Regions from separate parts of the Paraburkholderia sp. BR10141 genome, predicted to be linked through region 2. Evidence: riboswitches for the same ligand, from Rfam matches in the RefSeq annotation. Region 2 holds a riboswitch; each other region holds the start of a gene.
What was found. A riboswitch is a leader RNA that binds a small molecule or an ion and turns the genes downstream of it on or off. The one in region 2 is predicted to bind cobalamin.
Positions count from the first base shown of each region.

Region 1: it holds a riboswitch for cobalamin, as region 2 does, so the genes downstream of both, cobG (precorrin-3B synthase) here and ACOJB8_RS04505 (porin) in region 2, are expected to answer to the same signal.
Region 3: it holds a riboswitch for cobalamin, as region 2 does, so the genes downstream of both, cobW (cobalamin biosynthesis protein CobW) here and ACOJB8_RS04505 (porin) in region 2, are expected to answer to the same signal.

Region 1 is NZ_JBMIQH010000009.1:143,605-150,875, reverse strand. It holds gene ACOJB8_RS15220 (precorrin-2 C(20)-methyltransferase) at 1-677, opposite strand, end outside; gene ACOJB8_RS15215 (precorrin-8X methylmutase) at 678-1,304, opposite strand; gene cobG (precorrin-3B synthase) at 1,297-2,649, opposite strand; cobalamin riboswitch at 2,791-2,983, opposite strand; gene cbiE (precorrin-6y C5,15-methyltransferase (decarboxylating) subunit CbiE) at 3,095-4,321, shown strand; gene ACOJB8_RS15200 (cobalt-precorrin-6A reductase) at 4,318-5,061, shown strand; gene cobM (precorrin-4 C(11)-methyltransferase) at 5,058-5,795, shown strand; gene ACOJB8_RS15190 (MarR family winged helix-turn-helix transcriptional regulator) at 5,792-6,238, opposite strand; gene ACOJB8_RS15185 (YciI family protein) at 6,342-6,707, shown strand; gene ACOJB8_RS15180 (glutathione S-transferase family protein) at 6,721-7,271, shown strand, end outside.
Region 2 is NZ_JBMIQH010000002.1:401,314-408,584, reverse strand. It holds gene ACOJB8_RS04510 (acid phosphatase) at 1-932, shown strand, start outside; gene ACOJB8_RS04505 (porin) at 990-2,084, opposite strand; cobalamin riboswitch at 2,142-2,275, opposite strand; cobalamin riboswitch at 2,366-2,547, shown strand; gene ACOJB8_RS04500 (TonB-dependent receptor domain-containing protein) at 2,651-4,591, shown strand; gene ACOJB8_RS04495 (glutamine cyclotransferase) at 4,649-5,290, opposite strand; gene ACOJB8_RS04490 (helix-turn-helix domain-containing protein) at 5,326-6,546, opposite strand; gene ACOJB8_RS04485 (DUF899 domain-containing protein) at 6,696-7,271, shown strand, end outside.
Region 3 is NZ_JBMIQH010000009.1:158,379-165,649, forward strand. It holds gene cobN (cobaltochelatase subunit CobN) at 1-2,512, opposite strand, end outside; gene cobW (cobalamin biosynthesis protein CobW) at 2,540-3,631, opposite strand; cobalamin riboswitch at 3,847-4,115, opposite strand; gene ACOJB8_RS15260 (cobalamin biosynthesis protein) at 4,258-4,749, shown strand; gene cobO (cob(I)yrinic acid a,c-diamide adenosyltransferase) at 4,749-5,351, shown strand; gene ACOJB8_RS15270 (cobyrinate a,c-diamide synthase) at 5,356-6,666, shown strand; gene bluB (5,6-dimethylbenzimidazole synthase) at 6,650-7,271, shown strand, end outside.

The DNA.
Region 1 (7,271 bases), on a different contig from region 2:
ATCGGATCGACGTCGTCGAGCGGGACGATGCGCTGGTTCGCCATGGTTGCGCGCTCGACATACAGCGCGCGATGCGCGAGGTCCAGTTCGCCCAGCACGCGGCGCACCTTGTCGAAATTGCGGCCCAGCTTCATGATCACGGCGGCATCCGCGTCGGCCAGGCGCCGGCGCAATTCGTCCTCGGGCAGCACGCCCGAGAGTACGGCGAGGCTCTGGTTGCGGTAGACGAGCGGCACGCCCAGCACCGCCGCGCCGCCCAGCATCGAGCACACGCCCGGCACGACTTCGGCCTCGTAGTGTGCGGCGAGCCGGTCGTGCAGATACATGTACGAGCCGTAGAAGAACGGATCGCCTTCGCAGATCACGGCCACGTCGCGTCCGGCGTCGAGATGGCGCGAAAGCGTTTGCGCCGCGCCGTCGTAGAAGTCGGCGATGATCGCTTCGTACGAGAGCGGCGGTTCGAGCGCTTCGGTCGTCACGGGGTACACGAGCGGCAGGCGTTCCTGCTCCGCTTCGAGATGGGCCTCGACGATGCCGAACGCATTGCCTTTCTTGCCCTTCGCGACGAAATACGCGACCACGGGCGCGGCCTTGAGCAGGCGCAGCGCCTTGAGCGTGAGCAGTTCGGGGTCGCCGGGGCCGACGCCAATGCCGTGCAGACGTCCTTTGCGGATCATTTATTCGGTCTCCGAAGCGAGTGCGTTGACGGCGGCGGCGGCCATCGCGCTGCCGCCGCGGCGGCCGTGCACGACGACGAAGGGTACGCCGTGACTTTCGGCTGCAAGCTGCGCCTTGGACTCGGCCGCGCCGACGAAGCCGACGGGAAAGCCGAGGATGAGCGCGGGGCGCGGAGCGCCGGCGGCAATCATGTCGAGCAGATAAAAGAGTGCGGTGGGCGCATTGCCGATTGCAACGACGCTGCCTGCGAGATGCGGCCGCCACAGTTCGAGCGCGGCTGCCGAGCGCGTGTTGCCGATCTCGCGCGCGAGATCCGGTACAGCTGGATCGTCGAGCGTGCAGATCACAGCGTTGTTCGCCGGCAAGCGCGCGCGCGTCACGCCGTAAGCGACCATTTTTGCGTCGCAGAGAATCGGCGCGCCGCCCGCGAGCGCGTTGCGGCCCGCTGTGCCCGCGCCTGCGGAAAATGCGAGGTCGGCGGCCACATCCACCATGCCGGATGCGTGAATCACGCGCACGGCAAGTTTTTCGAGGTCGGCGGGAATGCGCGAGAGGTCGGCTTCGGCGCGGATCGTCGCGAACGACTCGCGATAGATCGCCTGGCCGTCGCGAATGTAATCAGACATCTTGGTTACTCCGGGGCCGCTGCGCGAGTGCAAGCGCAGCGGCTTCGATCGTCAGGTTGCGCGCGATGAGTTGGCCAAAGCGCTGGCCGAAGCCGCTTTGCGTGTCGTCGCGCTGGTACAGGTCGTAGTGGTCCGGGGTGCTGGCGAGCAACGTGAACGGCGCGCAATGCGCGGCCGCGCAGGAGCGCTCGCAGCCGCTCAGGTGGGCTTCGGCGTCGGGCGGCAGCATTGCGGCGAGGCGCTGTGCGTCTGCCTTCGTGTCCGCGCGGCTTTTTGCACATCCCGTCGAGCCCGTGCACGCGACGAGGCGCGCGAGCGGGTCGGCGCGGGAGGCGATGAGACCGAGCGCGTCCAGGCGTTCGAGCGCGGCGGGCATGGCGTGCGCGGGCACATTCGGCAGCAGGACGCCTTGCCAGGGCGTCGCGCGCAATGTCGCGTCGCCCGAGTCTTCCGCGAGCGCGGCAAGTGCGCGCAGCGTTGGCGCGTCGATACGGCCGAGCACGGGCTGCGCGCCCACGTAGCCGCTGCCGTCGGCGTGCAGCGCGTGTGCGCCGAGGCGCAAGCCGGCGGGGCTCGCCGCGCGGCGCCAAGCGGGCAGCGTGGCGTCGTCACGCGTCAACGTGAAGTCGCCATGCTGTTGCGCGCGCTGTAGCAGCGAGTCGAGCGAATGAGTGGCGAGGACGTCGCGCATGCGTGTGGCGTCCGCGCCCGCGAGATCGAGGAACGCATGCAACAGCGCGCGCATCGATGCGCAAACGTCTTCGGCCGCGAGCGTGCCGACTGGCTGCGCCGTGGGGCGACCTGCGAGGCCCACCGCGAAGCGCACCGTTGCGCCATAAGGCAGCGCGGCGAGCCAGATGTCGTGCGGATGCTCGAGCATCGCCACACGTTCACCGCCGTCGAGTTGCAGCGCGAACTTGGGCGAGAGCGCGGCAAAGCGTGGCTCGCGCTGCATCATGTCGATGAGCGCGGCGGCGAGTTCCGTCGTGTCGCACAACGCGTCAGGGTCGAGGCCCGCGAGCGGACTCAGCATCACGTTGCGCAATTCGTCGGCGGCGCATGCACGCTCGACCGGGCTCGCGGCGTCGATGCCGGCAGGGCCGAGGCCTGCGTCGATCAGCGCGGCGCTCAATGCCGCTTCTTCGCCGGCGCGCACGCCGCGAATCTGCACGTTCGCGCGATTGGTTAGATCGAGTACGCCGTTCGCGTGCGTCGACGCTGCGTCGGCGAGGGCCCGCGCACGCGCGGAGCTCAGCACGCCGCCAGGCAGACGGATGCGGCACAGGCCGCCGTCACGCGCCGCGACCACGCGCAGGAGCCCCGGGCACGCCGAGGGGCGGAGCATGGCCAATGCGGCAGCGGGCGAGACAGGCTTCGTTTCGTGTTTCAAGGCATTACCGGGTAAGCATCACGCTGGAGCGGCGCGCTGCCCGCACGGCAGGCGGGAAACGGCAGCGGTATCGGTACACCCCGTCCGATATGGGTTCGCGCGAACAGTCGGCCGGCAGGTCTCCTGGCTCGCAGGTCGTGAACCGCATCGGCCTTCCCGGTAAAACCAGTGGCTCGGGTGGATGCGGTCTCGCTGCTCACAGTCGCGGGGCGGCCACAGCTTGCTGTGTTCCCTTTTTGCGATCCGGAGTTGGCGCTTCAGCGCTTGCTCCGGTCCCATGCAAAACTGCCTTAAAGGCGCCGGCGGACACGGTATTATGCCCGTTTTCACGCGTGCTCCGCCCCACAATAGGGCTGCGGGCCGTGGCGGTGTAGAGAAACAGGCAACGGCGGGAGAACGAATGCAGGGCAAGCAGGTATGGCTGACGGTGGTGGGCATCGGCGACGATGGATACGCGGGGCTCGGGCGCGACGCGCGGCGCGTGCTGTTCGACGCGGCCATCGTGACGGGTGGCGAACGCCATCTGGCGATGCTGCCCTCGCGCGTGCGTGCACGGCGCGAAGCGTGGCCGCAGCCGTTCAGCGTGGAGGCGCTGCTTGCCTACCGCGAATCAAATCTGTCCGTATGCGTGCTCGCGAGCGGCGACCCCATGCTGTTCGGCGTGGGCGCGACACTCGCGCGCCGCGTGGTGCCCGGTGAAATGCGCGTGCTGCCCGCGCCTTCATCGCTCTCGCTCGCGGCGGCGCGCAAGGGGTGGGCGCTGCAAGATACGGCGATGGTCTCGCTCGTCGGCCGTCCGCTCGATGCGCTGCGCCGCCATCTCTACGCGCGCTCGCGCGTGCTCGCGTTGAGCGCGGATGGGCGCACGCCCGCGGCGCTTGCCGCGTTGCTCGCCGAAGCGGGCTTCGGCGCCACGCGTCTTGCCCTGTTCGAGCATCTGGGCGGCCCGCTCGAACGCCGCATAGAAGGCCGCGCCGATGCGTGGCACGTTGAAGAAGCCGCGGCGCTCAATCTGGTCGCGTTCGAATGCGAGAGCGATAGTGCGCAGACGCTCGCGCGCGGCTGGACGCTCACGCCAGGCCTCCCCGACGACGCCTACCGACACGACGGTCAGATCACGAAGCGCGACGTGCGCGCGCTCACGCTCGCGCGTCTCGCGCCGACGCCCGGCGCGTTGCTGTGGGACGTGGGCGCGGGCAGCGGCTCGATCGGCATCGAATGGATGCGTTCGCACGCCGCTTGCCGCGCGATCGCGATCGAGGCGAACGCCGAGCGTCAACGCTTCATCGAGCACAATCGCGCGGCGTTGGGCGTGCCGGGTTTGCAACTCGTTGCGGGCCGCGCGCCCGACGCGCTCGCAGGACTCGCCGCGCCCGACGCGGTCTTTATCGGCGGCGGCGTGACCGTACCCGGCGTGCTGGACGCGTGCTGGGCGGCGCTCGCGAGCGGCGGGCGGCTCGTCGCGAACGCGGTGACGTTGCAGAGCGAAGCGGCACTCGTGGCATGGCGCGCGCAGCACGGCGGCGCGCTCACGCGCGTCGGCATCGGCGAGGCGCAGCCGCTGGGCGGCTTCGACACCTGGCGTCAGGCCTTGCCCGTCACGCTTTACGAGGCCGTCAAGCCATGACGGCGCGCATCCTGCTGCTCGGCGGCACCGGCGATGCGCTGGCGATCGCGCGCACGCTCGGCCCCCAGCACGTCTACTCGCTCGCGGGCCTTGGCCGCGTGCCCGCCGATCTCGCCTGCGCGGTGCGGGTGGGCGGCTTTGGCGGAGCCGAAGGGCTCGCGCGTTTTCTCGCGGACGAAAACATCACACTGGTTTTCGACGCCACGCATCCCTATGCCGCGCAGATCAGCGCCAACGCGGCGCGTGCGTGCGAAGCTGCCCACGTGCCGTACTGGGCGCTGCGGCGTGCGCCGTGGCAGCCGCAGCCCGGTGACGACTGGCGCATGGTGAGCGGCTGGGCCGGCGTAGTCGAAGCGGTCATGCCGTTCGCGCGCCCGCTCTTCACGCTCGGGCGCGAACCGCTTGCGCATCTGAACGAAGTGCCGCCGCAGCAGCACTGGACGGTCCGTTGCCTCGAAGCGCATCCTGGCCACGCCCGTGCGCGCATCATCGACGCGCGCGGGCCGTTCACGGCCGTTGGCGAGCGCACGCTCTTTACCGAAGCGCGCATCGACGTCGTGGTCAGCAAGAACAGCGGCGGCGCGGCGACCGAAGCGAAACTCGCCGTCGCGCGCGAAAAGGGCTTGCCCGTGGTGATGATGCAGCGCCCGCCGCTGCCCGACGCGCAATGTGAGTTCACATCAGCGCAAGAAGCAATCGACGCGCTCGCGAACCCTATTCAGCGGAGTTTCCACGCATGACTGTTTTCTTCATCGGCGCGGGGCCGGGCGATCCTGACCTGATCACCGTGAAAGGCCAGCGCCTCGTGCGCAGTTGCCCCGTCATTCTCTACGCGGGCTCGCTCGTGCCGCCCGCCGTGCTGGAAGGCCACCGCGCACACAAGGTGGTGGACACGGCGCCGCTCACGCTCGACGAGATCGTCGCGTTGCTCGAAAACGCGCATGCCCAGGGCTTCGACGTGGCGCGCGTGCATTCGGGCGACCCGTCGCTCTATGGCGCGATCGGCGAGCAGATCCGGCGGCTGCGTATGCTTGGTATTCCTTATGAAGTCGTGCCCGGCGTGACCGCGACCGCTGCGTGCGCGGCCGCGCTCGGCAGCGAACTCACGCTGCCCGGCATTTCGCAGACGCTCATTCTCACGCGCTACGCCACCAAAACGTCGATGCCCGAAGGCGAGCAGTTAGGCGACCTCGCGCGTCACCGAGCGACGCTCGCGATTCACCTGGGCGTGCGCCATATCGCGCGCATCGTCGAGGAATTGCTGCCGCACTACGGCGAAGATTGCCCGGTCGCGGTGATCTATCGCGCGAGCTGGCCCGACGAGGAACGCGTAACGGGCACGCTCGCGGATATCGCGCAGAAGGTGCTCGCTACGGATATCGAGCGTACCGCGCTCATTCTCGTAGGGCGCGTGCTCGAGGCGGAGGGGTTTGCGGATTCGAAGCTGTATGGGGCGCAAAAGCGCCACGACTAGGAAAGCGCGCGCAAGTGCGCGCGCAGCTTGTCCACCTCGCCCTTGGCGAACTCCTTTTCGATCTCCTCATGCGTTTGCTGCCATAGCGGAAACGCAGCGTTGAGCAGCCGATGCCCCTCGTCCGTGAGGCTCAGCAGACGGCTGCGCTTGTCTTCCGGGTCCTGCTCGATGACCACGAGACCGCGCCGCTCCAGCGGCTTGAGTGCGGCGGTGAGGGTGGTGCGGTCCATGGCGAGCAGCGAGGCCACGTCTTTCATACCGGGCGGATGCGGCCGGTTCAGCGACATCAGCAGCGAAAACTGCCCGTTCGTGAGATCGAGCGGACGCAGCACGTCGTCGAAAATGCGCGCGAGATTGCGTGCCGCCCGCTGCATATGCAGACACAGGCAGCAATCGCGCACCAATAGCGTGGTTTCGAAGGGAAGTTTCTTTGCGCGTGCCATGTTGCAATTATGTTGATATCAACCTATGCTGTCAAGGCCGGATGGGCGACATACCGTTGCTCCCGTTTTCAGACCAGCAACCAGACCAGCAGTTGGAGGACACATGAGCGATCAGAAACTGTTTCTCGCTGTTTTTCTCGGTACCAAAGACAACGCGCGCATGAAGGGATGGGCGGCGCTTTCCGAAGCCGATCGGCACGCGAAGGAAAAGGAGGGCATTGCGGCCTGGCACGCGTGGGTCGAAAAGCACAAGGCATCGATCGTCGATATGGGCGGCCCGCTCGGCAAGACGAAATCGATTGGCGAGCATGGCATCGCGGACACATCTAACGCGCTAACCGGCTATACCGTTTTCCGTGCTGCATCGCACGAAGAGGCTGCGAAGCTGTTCGAAGGCCACCCGCACTTTTCGATTTTTCCGGGCGAGGCCGTCGAGGTGATGCCCGTTCTGCCGATTCCCGGTGTGTGAACGGAGGCGCGTCATGAAACTCTATGGTTTTGCCGGCACGCGTTCGCAGCGCGCGCTATGGGGCCTCAAGGAAGTCGACGCCGATTTCGAATTCATCTCGGTCAATCTGCTCGCAGGCGAGCACAAGCGGCCTGAATACCTGCGCATCAATCCCGCAGGCAAGGTGCCCGTGCTGATCGACGGCGACCGCGTGATTCCCGAATCGGCTGCCATCGTGCTGTATCTCGCGGATAAATATCCAGAGAAGGCGCTGTTGCCCGCGGATCTCGACGAGCGCGCGCAGGCGTATCGCTGGACCCTGTTCGCGGTCACCGAACTGGAGCAGCCGCTCTGGAGAATCACGCGGCATTCGTTCCTGTATCCACCGGAAAAGCGCAGTACCGCCGATATCGAACTCGCGCGGGAGGACTTCAGCAGCATGGCCGCGGTGCTCGAAAGGCACCTCGAAGGACGCGAGTTCATCGTCGGCAACAAGCTTTCGGTCGCCGACTGCGTGACGGTGTATCTGATGGACTGGGCCAACGAAGTGCAACTGCTGGAGAGCTTCCCGCGCTTGCAGGCGTA
Region 2 (7,271 bases):
CCGCGAACGCCACGCTCAAGAGCGCGGCCTATGCGCAGGCGCACAGCGCGCTCGAACAGGCCACCGGCACGAGCGCCACGACCTTCCCCGCCTTCGCGCATTCGTCCACGACCGCGACCGACCGCTTTGCCGACTATGCGACCAACAAGTCGGAGTTCGCGCGCCGCATGACGTTCGGTTTCAGCCAGATCGAATCCACCGAAGCGCCGCCCGTCGTGCCCAAGGGCGCCGAGGTACTGCTCGAAACGCGCTTCCCGTACCTGAGCGCCGACCAGCGCCGCATCGTGCTGAAGACGACCGAAGTCGTCTCGGGCTATCCGGTCATGGACGACGCCGAGGGCTGGGGCCGTCTGAACATGTTTAGTGCTGCAGATGGTTATGGTGCGTTCAACGGCAATGTGATCGTGGCGATGGACGCGACCCAGGGCGGCTTCAACGCCGCCGACACCTGGCGCAACGACATCGCCGGCACGGGCAAGCTCACGCTGCAGGGCAGCGGCACGCTCACGCTTGCGGGCAATAACAGCTACACGGGCGGCTCACAGGTGAGCGGCGGCATGCTCGCTGCAGCGTCGACCACGGCCTTCGGCAACGGCGACGTGTACGTCGGGTCCGGCGGCGGCGTGACCGTGGCGACGAGCGCACCGTTGACGGTGGCGGGCAAGTACACGCAGCTCGACGGCACGACGCTCGAACTCGATATCGACGGCAACGGCGGCGGACGCCTGCGTGTGGGCGGCCAGCTCACGGTGGCGGGCGGCACGCTGCATGTGAAGTTCGTGAACGGCTATACGCCGAAAGCGGGCGACACGATCGACGTGATCGACGGCAACGGCGCATCGGTGAAATTCGCGACGGTCACGGTCGATGGCTTCAAGGCCACGCCGGTTTATTCTTCGACCGGCGTTTCGGTGAAGCTCTCGGCTTCGTGACGTAGCCACGCAGTATAAAGGCCCCGAATCGCAACGGTTCGGGGCCTTTTTTACGCATCAGAAGCGATGCCGGATGCCCGCGGCCACGAGCACCTGGTTGCGGCCGCCCGACGGGTCGCAGGTGTTGATCATCGCAAGCGCACCGGACGACGCGCGCTGATAGATCGCCTCGGTATAAACGTCCGTGCGTTTGGACAGTTGATAGCCGGCCTGCAGCGCGCCTTGATGCCAATGCGCGGAGGTCGCGCCCGTGTAGGCATACATGCCCGCCAGCGAGAACGCGGGCGTCACCTGCCATAGCGCATTCACTTCGTAATTGCTGAATGCGACCGAAGGCAAGGGCGCGCCGCCGTCGGCCTCGCTGACACGGGTATGAATGGAACGCGACCAGGCCGCGCCAAGCGTGACGTCGCCGAGCGCGTAGCTCATGCCCGCGCCGATGGTGTCTTCGCGCTGCACCGCGACCTCGGTCGGCACGAGGCCCGCACCCGGCAGCACCGATGTATCGTACGCACCCACCGAAGAGGCGCCGCGTCCGTTGATGTGCATCCACGCCACGCCTGCGCTGAACGGGCCGCCTTCGTAATGGACGCCGAAGCCGTAAGCGCGATTTTGCGCGAAGCGCCCCGCCTCGTTCGAAAACGCGTACATCGCGCCGGCGCTGAAACCACCGTACGTTGCGCTCGCGTACTTCACGGCGTTCGAGGCGAGCCACGAATTGTTGGCGTTGTCGTTGTCGAACGGATGCGCGAATGCCGTGCCGCCTGCGCCGCCCGTTAGTGTGAACGGGGCGAAGTAGTCGTGCATCGTGTCGTACTGGCGGCCCAGCGTAATCGTGCCGAGTCGTTCGGATTGCAGACCAACGTAGAACGGATGGTCGTTGAAGGCTTCGCCAGAGGTGGACGAGAAGCCGCGCTCGAGGCGAAAGATCGCGGCGTTGCCGCCGCCGAGGTCCTCAGTGCCCTGCAGGCCCCAGAAGCTGCCGTCGACAAGACCCGAGCCTGCACGATATTGGGTGCGGCCGCCAACGTCGCTGACATAGTCGACGCTCGCGTCCATCTCACCGTACAACGTGACCTGCTGCGCCGAGGCGCCAGCGCCGGTGAATGCCAATGCCGTCCCACCCAGGACGGCGAGAATGTTCTTGTTCATGAGTCTTCTTGTTTGTGTAGGTGGGATTGCGTGGACGAGCGCCGTCCGCCCCCGCTCGATGCGGCGAGGACGTAGCGAGGTCTGACTTCTGGCTCGATTGACCGCCGGTCACAGTGGCGCGACCGCGCCGGATTCTCACCGGCTTCCCTGCTGCGTTTCGCTTGTGCAGCGCCTACGCGCGAAAAACAGCCGCAAGGATAGCGTAAGTTGCGGGAGCAGCCAAACCGGGTGTTTTTGCCACACGACGCTCGTCAAAGGTTGACGCACCGATTGCGCGGCCCTTACCCTTGCGCCCTGATGGTTCCCGGCGACGGGATCAAAAGGGAACGCAGTGCAAGACTGCGGCTGCCCCCGCAACTGTAAGCGGCGAGTCCATGCCAGAGAAGGCCACTGGGAAACCGGGAAGGCCGGCTGCGGATGTCGACCCGCGAGCCAGGAGACCTGCCATCAACCGAGTCCAGCAGCCGCAGCGGGCGGGGATCCCCAATGCGCAAGCACCGCCCACGTGGCGATCGCCCGTTGCACGGACAGCCCGTATTTCAGGAGCTGTTTCCAGCCACCGCATCATGAAGTTTCGCCAATTCGTATTGACCTCCGCCGCGCTCGCCTGGGCGTGGCAAACCGCGCATGCCGCCGACGCCGCCAATGCATCGTCCGCCCAGGCGCCGCAGCAAGCCGGCGGCGACACCACGCTGCCCAATATCCTCGTCGTGGGCGACGCACAGCACCTGCCACAATCGTTCGATCAGCGCTATGCAACCACCCAGGTGCTCACGCGCCAGGACCTCGACCGCGTTTCCCCCGTCGACCCCAGCATCGCGCAGGCGCTCGCCACGCTGCCGGGTGTCACCGTCTCGCAGACCGGCGGCCCGGGGTCGTACACGGGGGTGAGCATTCGCGGCTCGTCGGCCGACCAGGTGGCCGTGTTCATCGACGGCATACGCATAGGCTCCGTCACCACGGGCACGGCCGAATGGGCCGATCTTGCGACTGCCTCGTTCGACCGGGTCGAGGTGATCTCCGGCCCCGCGGCCGCCTCGTTCGGCGCGGATGCCATGGGCGGCGTCGTGCAGCTCTTCACGCGCCATGCGTCGAACCAGCCGAACCAGACCACCGTCTCGTTCGGCGGCGGCTCGAACAAGACCTTCGACACGCAGGTGCGCACCTCGGGCACAATCCCATCGACAGGGCCGCTTTCCGCACTGAGCGGCCTCACCTACTCGCTGGGCCTGCACGACTACAACACGGCGGGCATCGACGCGACGCAGCCCGGGGCCTACGGCCACGAAGACGGCCGCAATCCATACCACGCGCAGAACCTGGACGCGCGCCTCGGCTACGCGCACGACAACTGGTCGATCTCGACCTTCGCGCTCTACCACCGCTCCGATCTCTCCTACGACAACGCGGGAGGCAACGACCGGCAGCGCGACACGCAGCTCACGACCGGTCTCGCGTTCCACCTCGACATCACGCCGACCACGCAGCTCGACCAGTCGGTGGGTTACGCGACGGATCGTCAGTTTCTCTATTCGAACGACCCGACGATCCCCTCCGACGAGATCGACTCGACGCGCTTTTCCACCTCCACGTCGATCACGCATCAGGAAAGAGGCCATACGCTCTTCGGCATGCCGCTCGACGGCGAGACCAAGCTCGCCTACGACTACACCCGCGAGCTGGCGTTCCTGCCCGTGGACGTGCCGGGCGGCCTGCCCGCGCGCAACGATTCGGCCGTGTCGATGCATCAGTCGTCCACGCTCGGACCCGTCACGCTGTTTCTGGCGGGGCGGCACGAAATCGTGCAGGGGCAATCGGTGAATACGGGCAACGTCGCGCTCTCGTGGGCCATCACGCCGGTCTACACGGCGCGCGTTTCGTACGGCAATGCGTTCCGCCTGCCGACGTTCAACGACCTCTACTATCCGGGCTACTCGAATCCCAACCTGCTGCCCGAGCGCAGCGACTCGGTCGAAGCCGCGCTCGATGCCACCACTTCCATCGGCACGTTCACGGCGGCCGTGTACGACACGCGCGTGCACGATCTCATCACGTACAACTCGCAGACCTTCCTGCCCGTGAACGTGGGCCGCGCGCACATTCAGGGTCTCGACCTCTCGTACAAGGGCACGCTCGGCCAGTACACGCCGGTGAGCCTTACGGTGGGGATTCTGAATCCGCAGGACGTGACCGACCAGACCTGGCTCAATCGCCGCCCGCGCCAGACGGTGAGCCTGAGCGTGGATCACACGTGGGACGAGTTCCAGCTCCACGCGCTCAGCACCGGCGTTTCGCTGCTGTATAACGGCTCGACGTTCGACGACCAGCTCAACACGATCTACCTTCCCTCGTGGACGACGGTGAGCCTGCGCGCGTCGTACAAGGTCAATGCGCATCTCGCGCTATCGGCCACGCTGGCAAACGTGTTCAACCGGCAGTATGTGACCGCCTACGGGTACAACACGCTGGGGCGCACGGCGTTTGGCAAGGTGACCTATACGTTCTGAGCGTTCTGAGCGTTGCGCTCGAGCGGGTGCTCATAAGTTTCTTGCGCACCCGCTCGCCTAGCCCTCGCGCTTCGGACGCCGCACCGCGCGAATCTTCCCACTGTTCCCGCCGCCGCAGAAAAACTGCTCGCCGCCATCGGACTCCAGCCCCGAAACGGCGGTGCCGGGCGGCATGTCGAGCTGTTCCAGCAGTTCGCCCGTGCCCGGATCGATACGCCGCAAATCGCTCTTGTCGCCTTCCCAGGTGCCGTGCCACAGTTCACCGTCCACCCACGTCACGCCGGTGACGAAGCGGCTCGATTCGAGCGTGCGCAGGATCGCGCCCGTCTGCGGATCGACCTGATGGATCTTGCGCTCGCGATACACCCCGACCCAGAGCGTCCCGTCCGCCCACGCGAGCCCCGAGTCGCCGCCGCCTCCGGGCGCGGGAATCGTCGCGAGCACGCGGCCCGTTTCGGGGTCGATCTTGTGGATGCGATCCTCGGCGATCTGAAACAGATGCCGGCCGTCGAAAGCCGTGCCCGCGTGCGCCGCGATGTCGATCGAGCGCTGCGTCTCGCCGCTCTGCGGATCGAGCGACGCGATGCGCTCGCCTACGGCGAACCACACCCGTTTGCCGTCGTACGTGACCCCGCCCACCTTCTCGATGCCGGGAAAAGGGCCGTACTCGCGGACGATTTCGGCAGTCGTTCGTTTCATGGTTTCCTCGTTGAATGAAGGGACAGGCGTTCATCCTAATCGCCTGGCAGCGGGGCGGGGAGTAACAAGGTCGTCGCGAATCCGGGGACGGGCGGCGTGGTCCAGCGGCGCGCGCGGCCGTAGCCGAACGACTGCACCTTGTCCGCCGCCGCGAGCGAATCGAGCGCGCGCTGCACGGTGCGCTGGCTCGCGCCGAGCGCGAGCGCCAGCGCCGAACTCGACCACGATTGCCCATCGGCGAGAAAAGCCAGCACGGCGGCGTGCTTTTCTTCCACGGGCCGCGCCAGTACCACCACTTCGCTCGCGTGGCGCGGCGCCAGCGCGAAGCCCTGCTGGGTCGCGCCGATCTCGGCCACGTCGCGCATCAGCGTGCGCAAGCGGCCGATTTCCACGCGCAGGCGGGCGCGGTGCGTTTCGTCGGCGTGCTTCGTGCGAAAGGCGCGGGCGATGAGCGCATCGCGCGGCACGTCGGCGGGCCACGCCTGCGCAAGCGCGCGGGCGAGCACGAACAGCACTGGCCGTCTTGCGAGTTCGATGACGGTTGGACCCTCGCGCGCGACGTAGCGGCACGCGTCCACGACGAGGGCCTTCGAGGCGAGCAGCGCCTCGACGTCTTCCAGCAGCAACACCCGCTCTTCACCGCGCGCGATGAGGCGCGCCGCCGGTGAGGTCAACAGCAGCGCTGCGCTCTCGATCTCGGCGCTCAGCGCCGCGATGCCCGCCTCACGCGCGGCGCGCGCGGCCGCGCGGAGCGCTTGCCGCGCCGCTTGCGTTTGAATGCGCCGCATGGCAATGCCGGCGGCGATCAGCTCATGCGCCGCGCGCAAAGCGGGCGGCAACGGCGCGGGATCGACTTCGGAAAGCATGCCCCCAGCCTCGTCGAGCCGGCCGATCAGCAGCAAACGGCGAATTTCCAGGTAGCGCGCGTGCGCGGCATTGAGGCGGTCGCCATGGGCTTCGAGCGTTTGCCGCGCCGCAGCGAGCGTATCGGTCGGCCAGCCGAGATCGCGCGAAGCGAGCGCGATTTCGGCCTCGGCGACGACGCAGCGCGCGCGAGCGACGGCCTCGCGCGCGCCGAAGCCGCGCGCCGCGCTGCGCAGCAGCGCTTTGGCGCGCGCGAAGTCGCCGAGCTGCGCCATGGCGATGCCGCGCAGCGCGAGCGCGGGCGCGTCGTCGCGCAACGCGACCCGGTTCAGCGCGCCGAGCGGATCACCGGCCGCGAGCGCGCGCGCGGCAGCCGTGATCAGCGAATCCATGGTCATGGGAATCCCGCCACACTTGTCACTCCCCCTCCTTCTCGGTCCGGACCTAATCTAACACGGCGATCAAATGAATCATCGATCGAACGACGCGGCAGTACCCCCAGCACGCCGCCACCGTAGTCAACCCATAGGAGGACCAGGCAATGGCAACCCATACCACAGGAACACGCGAAGACTGGCTCGCGGCGCGCATCGAACTGCTCGCGGCCGAAAAGGAGCACACACGGCGCGGTGACGCATTGGCGCAGCAGCGCCAGGCGCTGCCCTGGGTGCGCGTCGACAAGATGTATCGCTTCGAAACCGAAGAGGGCGGCGCCACGCTCGCCGATCTCTTCAAGGGGCGCTCGCAACTGCTCGTTTATCACTTCATGTTCGGGCCGGACTATGCGGCGGGCTGTCCGTCGTGTTCCTCGATTGCGGATGGTTTCGACGGCATCGCGGTACATCTCGCGAATCACGACGTGCGGCTCGTGGCGGTGTCGCGCGCGCCGCTCGCGAAGCTGCTCGCCTACCGCAAGCGCATGGGATGGCATTTTCCGTGGGCCTCGTCGAACGGCAACGACTTCAACTTCGATTTCAACGTGGCGTTCACCACGGCGCAGCAGCGCGCGGGCGACATCGAATACAACTATGCGCGCAGCGGCCACGCCATGGACATGAATCCGCCGCCCGCGCCCGTCGCCGAGTTCGCGGCGAGTTGCGGCACCGACGCGGCGACC
Region 3 (7,271 bases), on a different contig from region 2:
CACGACGCAGCTGGCGCATCTCTTCGGGGCCGCAGGCGTCGAGGCGCGGCAGCACGTCGTCGCGCAGGCGCGCAAGCACCTGGGTCGCGTGGGGAAGCGACGCAGTCTCCGCATCGCTTCGTTGACCTGAGCAAATGTCTTCGATCAGCGTGGCCGCGAGCATTTCCAGGCGTTCGCGCGTGTCGCCCGCATGACGCCATGGCGTATCGCTCACCGCTGCGAGCCGTGGTGGACGCGGGCCTTGCCACGGCGCAGCCCAATCGACCGTGGCCGGATCGACGAGGTGATCGATGCGCAGGTCTCCCGCGAGCGCATCGATGAGACCTGCGTTCGCGCCCTGCCCGTCCCCGCATGCGTATCGTCCGAGCGCGAGCAGCGTGTCGCACCGCTGCTGGCCTTGCGGCGATTCGCCGAACGTATGCAGGCCGTCGCGAATCTGCGCTTCCTTCAGCTCGCACAGGTAAGCGTCGGCGCGCGTGAGCAATTCGTCTTCGCCCGCCTGATCCTGCGGCGCGGCGACGCTCAATTCCTCGTGCAGCCGATGCTCGATGATGATCGCGAGTATGGTCTTGCGCAGCAGCTTCGCGCGGCGCGGGTCCACCATCAATGCTTCGTAATACTCATCGACCTGACGTTCGAGGTCTTGCAGCGGCCCGTAGTTTTCGGCGCGCGTGAGCGGCGGCATCAGGTGATCGATGATCACGGCCTGGGCGCGGCGCTTGGCCTGGCTCCCCTCGCCCGGATCGTTGACGATGAACGGGTACAGATGCGGCAGCGGCCCGAGCGCCATGTCGGGCCAGCAGGTGTCGGCGAGCGCCACGCTCTTGCCCGGCAGCCACTCCAGGTTGCCGTGCTTGCCCACGTGCGCGATGGCGTCGATGCCGAAGGTCTCGCGCAGCCAGAAGTAAAACGCGAGATACGCGTGCGGCGGCACGAGTTCGGCGTCGTGGTAGTTCGCGTAGGTGTCGTCGCCGCGCGAGCGCGAAGGCTGAATGCCCACGAACACCTGGCCACAGCGCCAGCCCGCAATCATGAAGCGGCCGCGGCGCACGGTGGGGTCGTCCTCCGGCACGCCCCAGCGCGCGATCAGCGCGTTTTGCGCCTCGGCGGGCAACTGCGAGAAGCGCGCGCGGTAATCATCGAGGGAAAGACTCTGCCATGCGGGACGCAGCGCGCGGGTGTCGGGATCGTTCGTCACGCCCTGCGTGAGGATGCGCATGAGCGCGTCGCCGTCTTCGGGCAGATCGGCCACACGATAGCCTTCGTCACGCAGCATGCGCAGGATGCCGACCACCGAGGCCGGCGTGTCGAGTCCCACGCCGTTGCCAATGCGCCCTTCGCTCATCGGATAGTTCGCGAGCACGAGCGCGAGTTTCTTCTCCGCGTTCGGCAGGCTGCGCAGACGGCACCACCGGCGCGCCAGTTCGGCGACGAACGCCACGCGCTCGGCATCGGGCTGATAGCGCACGACATCGACCTGCGTCTCTTTGCAGTGGTATGCGAGGCCCTTGAAGCTGATCGCACGCGTAATCACGCGGCCGTCCACTTCGGGCAGCGCGATATGCATGGCGATGTCACGCGAATTCAGGCCGTGATTGTCCTTCACCCAGTCTTCGCGATTGCCGCCGCTCAGGATCACCTGGAGCACGGGCGCGTCGCCGGCGAGCGCGATCGGTTCGGGGTCGTCGAGCGACGAAGCCGCGAAGGCCGTGGTATTCAGCACGAGCGAGACGTCGTGCTCGGCCGCCAGTTGATCGAGCACGTCGCGGCTCAAAGTGTCCTTGAGCGACGTGATCGCAAGCGGCAGCGGGTTCAGGCCGCGCGCGAGCAGCGCGTCGATGAGGGCATCGAAAGCGGCGGTGTTCGCCGCCTGCAGATGCGCCTTGTAAAACAGCAGCGCGACGACCGGCGCGCCAGGTTGCCAGCGCGCGCGCCATTCGTCGATGGTCGCGACGTCGCGCTGCGGGCAATAGAGCGCAGCGGCGGGCAACGCAATGGGCGGCGCAGGCTCGCTGCCCCAGTCGAATGCGCGCCACGCGAGCGCACGCAGGAACGATTCGGCGTTGGCCGCGCCGCCTTCGCGCAGATAACGCCACAGCAAGCGGCAAAACTCGGGCTCGGCGCGGCTCTTCGCGATGAGATTGGGGTCTTCCTGCAAGTCGCCCGAAAACATCGCGAGCAGTTGCCCGCGGCGCTCGGCTAGCGAGACGACCTGCTCGATGCCATATGGCCAGTACGTTTCGCCGCCCAGATGATCGACCACCACCACGCGCGCGTGCTGCAAGACATCTTCGACGTAGAAGTCCACCGACGCGGGCTGGCGCAAATACGTAACGTTCGCAAGCCGCACGCTCGGAAAACCTGCGGGCAGGCGCGGCACGACGCTCGCAAGCAGCGCGAGCGTCGTGTCGGCCGAACTGAGCACGACGATCTCGGCGGGCTGCTGGTCGATCCGGATAACGCCCTGCGTGTCGTCGACGAAGCCGCCAGGCGTAGTGCGCAGCAAATGCATGGGACGGCCTCGTCTAGCTGGGTGCGCTCACTTCGCGCCCGCGGTCTGCACATTCGCCAACGCGACATCGAAGGCCGCTTGCAGCGTCGCGCCATCGAGATCCTCTCCGATCAGCACGAAGCGGCTCGCAAGCGGCTGCGCCGCGCTTTCCTGCGCGTTCCAGCGGCGGTCGAAATAGCTGTCGAAGCGACGGCCCACGCCTTGAATCACGAGGCGCATGGGCGCGCCCGGCAACGCGGCAAAACCCTTCACGCGATAGATCGTGTGCGCATCGACGAGTTGCTGCAGCGCCTCGATCACGCTCTCGCGCGAAGCCGCATTGCCCGACACCACAACCGAATCGAACTCGTCATGATGATGATCGGGATCGTCGGCGGAACCGTGATGGTCGTGCCGCAGATGAATGCTCTCCTCGGAGGCCGCCTCGAGCCCGAGCAGCGTATGCAGATCGAGCTTGCCGTGCTGCGCGCGCACGATCTTCACCTGCGGCGGCAGCTCTTCGCGCAGCTCGGCAATAAGCGCGTCCTGGCCCGCTACGTCCAGCAGATCGGTCTTGTTGAGAATGACGAGGTCGGCCGCCGAAAGCTGGTCTTCAAACAACTCGTGCAGCGGCGACTCGTGATCGAGATTCGGATCGGCGCGGCGCTGCGCGTCCACGGCCTGCGGATTTTCGGCGAACTGGCCGCTCGCGGCGGCGGGGCCGTCCACCACGGTCACGACCGCATCGACGGTGAACGCGTTGCGGATCGACGGCCAGTTGAACGCCTGCACGAGCGGCTTGGGCAGCGCGAGACCCGAAGTTTCGATCAGCACGTGATCGACATCGCCGCGGCGTTCGAGCAGTTTCTCCATCACGGGGAAGAACTCTTCCTGCACGGTGCAGCAAAGGCAGCCGTTCGCGAGTTCGTAGAGCTGGCCTTCCGTTTCGTTGCCGTTCTCGTCGCAGCCAATGCCGCAACCGCGCAGAATCTCGCCGTCGATACCGAGTTCGCCGAATTCGTTGACGATGACCGCGACGCGCAGGCCGCCCGCGTGCTGGAGAATGTGACGCAGCAACGTGGTTTTACCGCTGCCGAGAAAGCCCGTCACGATCGTGACCGGAATCTTGCGCATTTGCATGAAGTGCTCCTTCGGCGCCAGGCCGTATCGAGGGGCATGGTGCGTCGCGCCTGCCGTTCGTGCGGGTGCCGTGTTGCGCACACGCGCGTATCCATGGAGACGCTGTCACGCGCAACGATTCAACAACCTGCAGGGGACGAACGACCAGAAACGCACCCGGGCCTCGCCCGGCTGACGCATGAAAATCACGGACCCGGCACCGCATCCCCGCAGCGCGAATCCCACGTATCTGGCCGGTATCCGGACTGACGAAACACCGCTTCGCCTTCCCGCGCGAGCGGCCTTGCGGCCGGCTTGCACAGTGGCGTGGACTGCGTAAAGCATGGAAGCGGTTTGCGGCATTCGTGCGAACGCCGCGCTCGTTGTACCGTTGCGGGTGCAGTTCAGGTTGGCCACGCCCGAGGCGGGATGGCTCCCTGATTCCCGTTTAACTGCGCGCGCATTGTGAATCGCGCGCGCGAGCACCAGAGTGCGTGCGAGTGTAGGCGCGGGGGGCCCGTGCGTCAAGGAAGGCGTGGGAAGCCGCAAAAGCGTGTGCTATCGTAGCGCGCATCCGGCGCCCGCCGGAACGCGACGCTTTTGCTCGTTTTGCCCCTGCGGTCACGCCTTCGATCGACGCCCTCGCCGTGAATCCTGCCGAAAATCGCGCCTCGGGCGCAGCCTCATTCGAAGCCACGCCGGAACCCGCGCAGCGCGTGCCGCCGCTTGCGCTCGGCATCGGCTGCCGGCGCGGCGTGACGCTCGCGCAGGTCGAAGCCGCGGTGCGCGCTGCGCTCGGCGCGTGGCCGGTCGACAGCGTAACGGCCGTGGCAACGCTCGATGCAAAAGCCGGCGAACCCGGCTTGCAGGCGTTTTGCGCGGCACATGCGCTGCCGCTTCAGACGTACACGCGGGAGCAACTCGCCGCGACACCGATACTGGCGCCGCCCTCCGCAGCCGCGCAAGCGCAGTTCGGCGTAGACGGCGTGTGCGAACCCTGCGCGCGTCTGGCGGCGGGGGGCGCTCCTCTCGTGCGCGGCAAGCTGGCGCTCGACGGCGTGACGGTCGCAATCGCAGGCATTCTGCCAAACGACGCAAATGCGGACGCGATAGCGCCGCAACCAAACCAATCCCGATGATGAAAACCGATCCCGAATCGCACCAACGCATGACGCAACGCCGCCGCGAAGGCCACGAGAAGAAGCAGGCCGCCGCGACGCACGAAAAGGGCCTGTTGATCGTCAACACCGGCAACGGCAAGGGCAAGAGCACGGCCGCGTTCGGCATGGCCGTGCGCATGCTCGGCCACGGCATGAAGCTAGGCGTCGTGCAGTTCATCAAGGGCGCGCTGCACACGGCCGAACGCGATTTCCTCGGCAGCGTTGCGCACTGCGAGTTCGTGACGATGGGCGACGGCTACACCTGGAACACGCAGAATCGCGACGGCGACATCGCCACCGCGCGCAAGGGCTGGGACGAAGCGAAGCGCATGATCGAGAGCGGCGAGTACGCCATGGTGATCCTCGACGAACTCAACACGGTGCTCAAATACGAGTACCTGCCGCTCGACGAAGTGCTCGGTGTGATCGCCTCGCGCGCGCCGCACGTGCACGTGGTCGTGACGGGTCGCCATGCGCCCGACGCCCTGATCGAAGCGGCCGACCTCGTCACGGAAATGCGCCTCGTGAAGCATCCGTATCGCGAGCAAGGCGTGAAGGCGCAAAAGGGCGTGGAGTTTTAAGCGCATGAGCGCAACGGTTGCCTGCCCCGCGCTCTTCATCAGCGCGCCCGCTTCGGGCCAGGGCAAGACCACGCTCACGGCTGGCCTCGCGCGACTGCATCGGCGCGCGGGCCGACGCGTGCGCGTCTTCAAGACCGGGCCGGATTTTCTCGACCCGATGATCCTCGCACGCGCGAGCGGCGCGCCCGTGCTCTCGCTCGACCTGTGGATGGTGGGCAAAGAAGCGTGCCGCGCCCTGCTCGCGCAGGCCGCGCGCAACGCCGACCTGATCCTTATCGAAGGCGTGATGGGCCTGTTCGACGGCACGCCGAGCAGCGCCGATCTCGCGACCGAGTTTGGCGTGCCGGTGGCCGCCATCGTCAGCGCGAAGTCGATGGCGCAGACCTTCGGCGCGATCGCGTTCGGTCTCGCGCATTTTCGGCAGGAAGTGCCCTTTCATGGCGTGCTGGCGAACCGCGTGGGCTCGGCGCGTCACGCGCAGATGCTGCAGGAGGCGTTGCCCGCCGACGTACGCTGGCTCGGGCATGTTGCGAGCGAAGCAACGATGGCGCTGCCCGATCGCCATCTCGGCCTGCATCAGGCCGCTGAGATCGACGACCTCGACGCGCGCATCGAACGCGCCGCCGACGCGCTCGCGCAAACCGCGCTCGCCGAATTGCCGCCTGCGGTGGCATTCGCCGATCCTTCGCATGACGAAGCGATTGCGCACCGGCTCGAAGGCCGCCATATCGCCATTGCGCGCGACGCCGCATTCTCGTTTCTCTATCCGGCGAACATTGCGCTGCTCGAAACGCTGGGCGCGAGCGTGAGCTACTTCTCGCCGCTCGCAAACGAACTCGCGCCCGCCAGCGCCGACGCGATCTTTCTGCCAGGCGGCTATCCCGAGCTGCATGCCTCGACGCTCGCGCACAATACGCAGGCCGCGAATTCGTTGCGCGCGCATGTATCCGCGGGAAAGCCGCTCGTCGCTGAATGTGGCGGCATGCTCTATCTGCTCGATGCACTGACCGACGTGGAAGGCACGCGCACGCCGATGCTCGGCCTGCTTCCCGGCGAGGCGGTCATGCAAAAGCGTTTCGCGGCGCTCGGCATGCAGCAGCTCGACGGCGCGCATGGCGCGCTACGCGGCCACACGTTTCACTATTCGCGCGTCGCCACGCCGCTGGCGCCCGCGCTCACGGCACACCACGCACAGACCGGCGCGCCCGGCGAGGCGCTGTACCGGCACGGCTCGATCGCGGCCACCTATATGCACGCTTACTGGCCCTCAAACCCGGCTTTCGCGGCCGCACTCTTCCATGGCACAGCCCTTTGACGAAGCCGAACGCGCGGCGGTCTACCGCGCGATTTACGAGCGCCGCGACATGCGGCACTTCGCACCGGGCAAGATCGATCCCGCGACACTCGCGCGCCTGCTCGACGCCGCGCATCACGCGCCGAGCGTGGGCTTCATGCAGCCGTGGCGGATCGTGCGCATCACGGACCATTCGGTGCGCGAGCAGTTGCACGCGACGGTCGAGCGTGAGCGCATTGCAACCGCCGATGCGCTGGGCAAACGCCGCGACGAGTTCATGAAGCTCAAGGTGGAAGGCATGCGCGATTGCGCCGAGGTGCTCGTGGTCGCGCTGATGGACCGCCGCGAAACCCACGTCTTCGGCCGCCGCACGCTGCCCGAGATGGACCTCGCCTCCGTGGCGTGCGCGATCCAGAACATGTGGCTCGCGGCGCGCGCCGAAGGGCTCGGTATGGGCTGGGTGTCGATCTTCGACGTCGACGAGGTGCGCACCCTGCTCGCCATGCCGCCCGGCGCCAAGCCGGTGGCGATCCTCTGCGTGGGTCAGGTCGACGCGTTCTACCCGCAGCCGATGCTCGAAATGGAGAAGTGGGCCGAACGCAAGCCGCTTGGCGAATGCGTGTTCG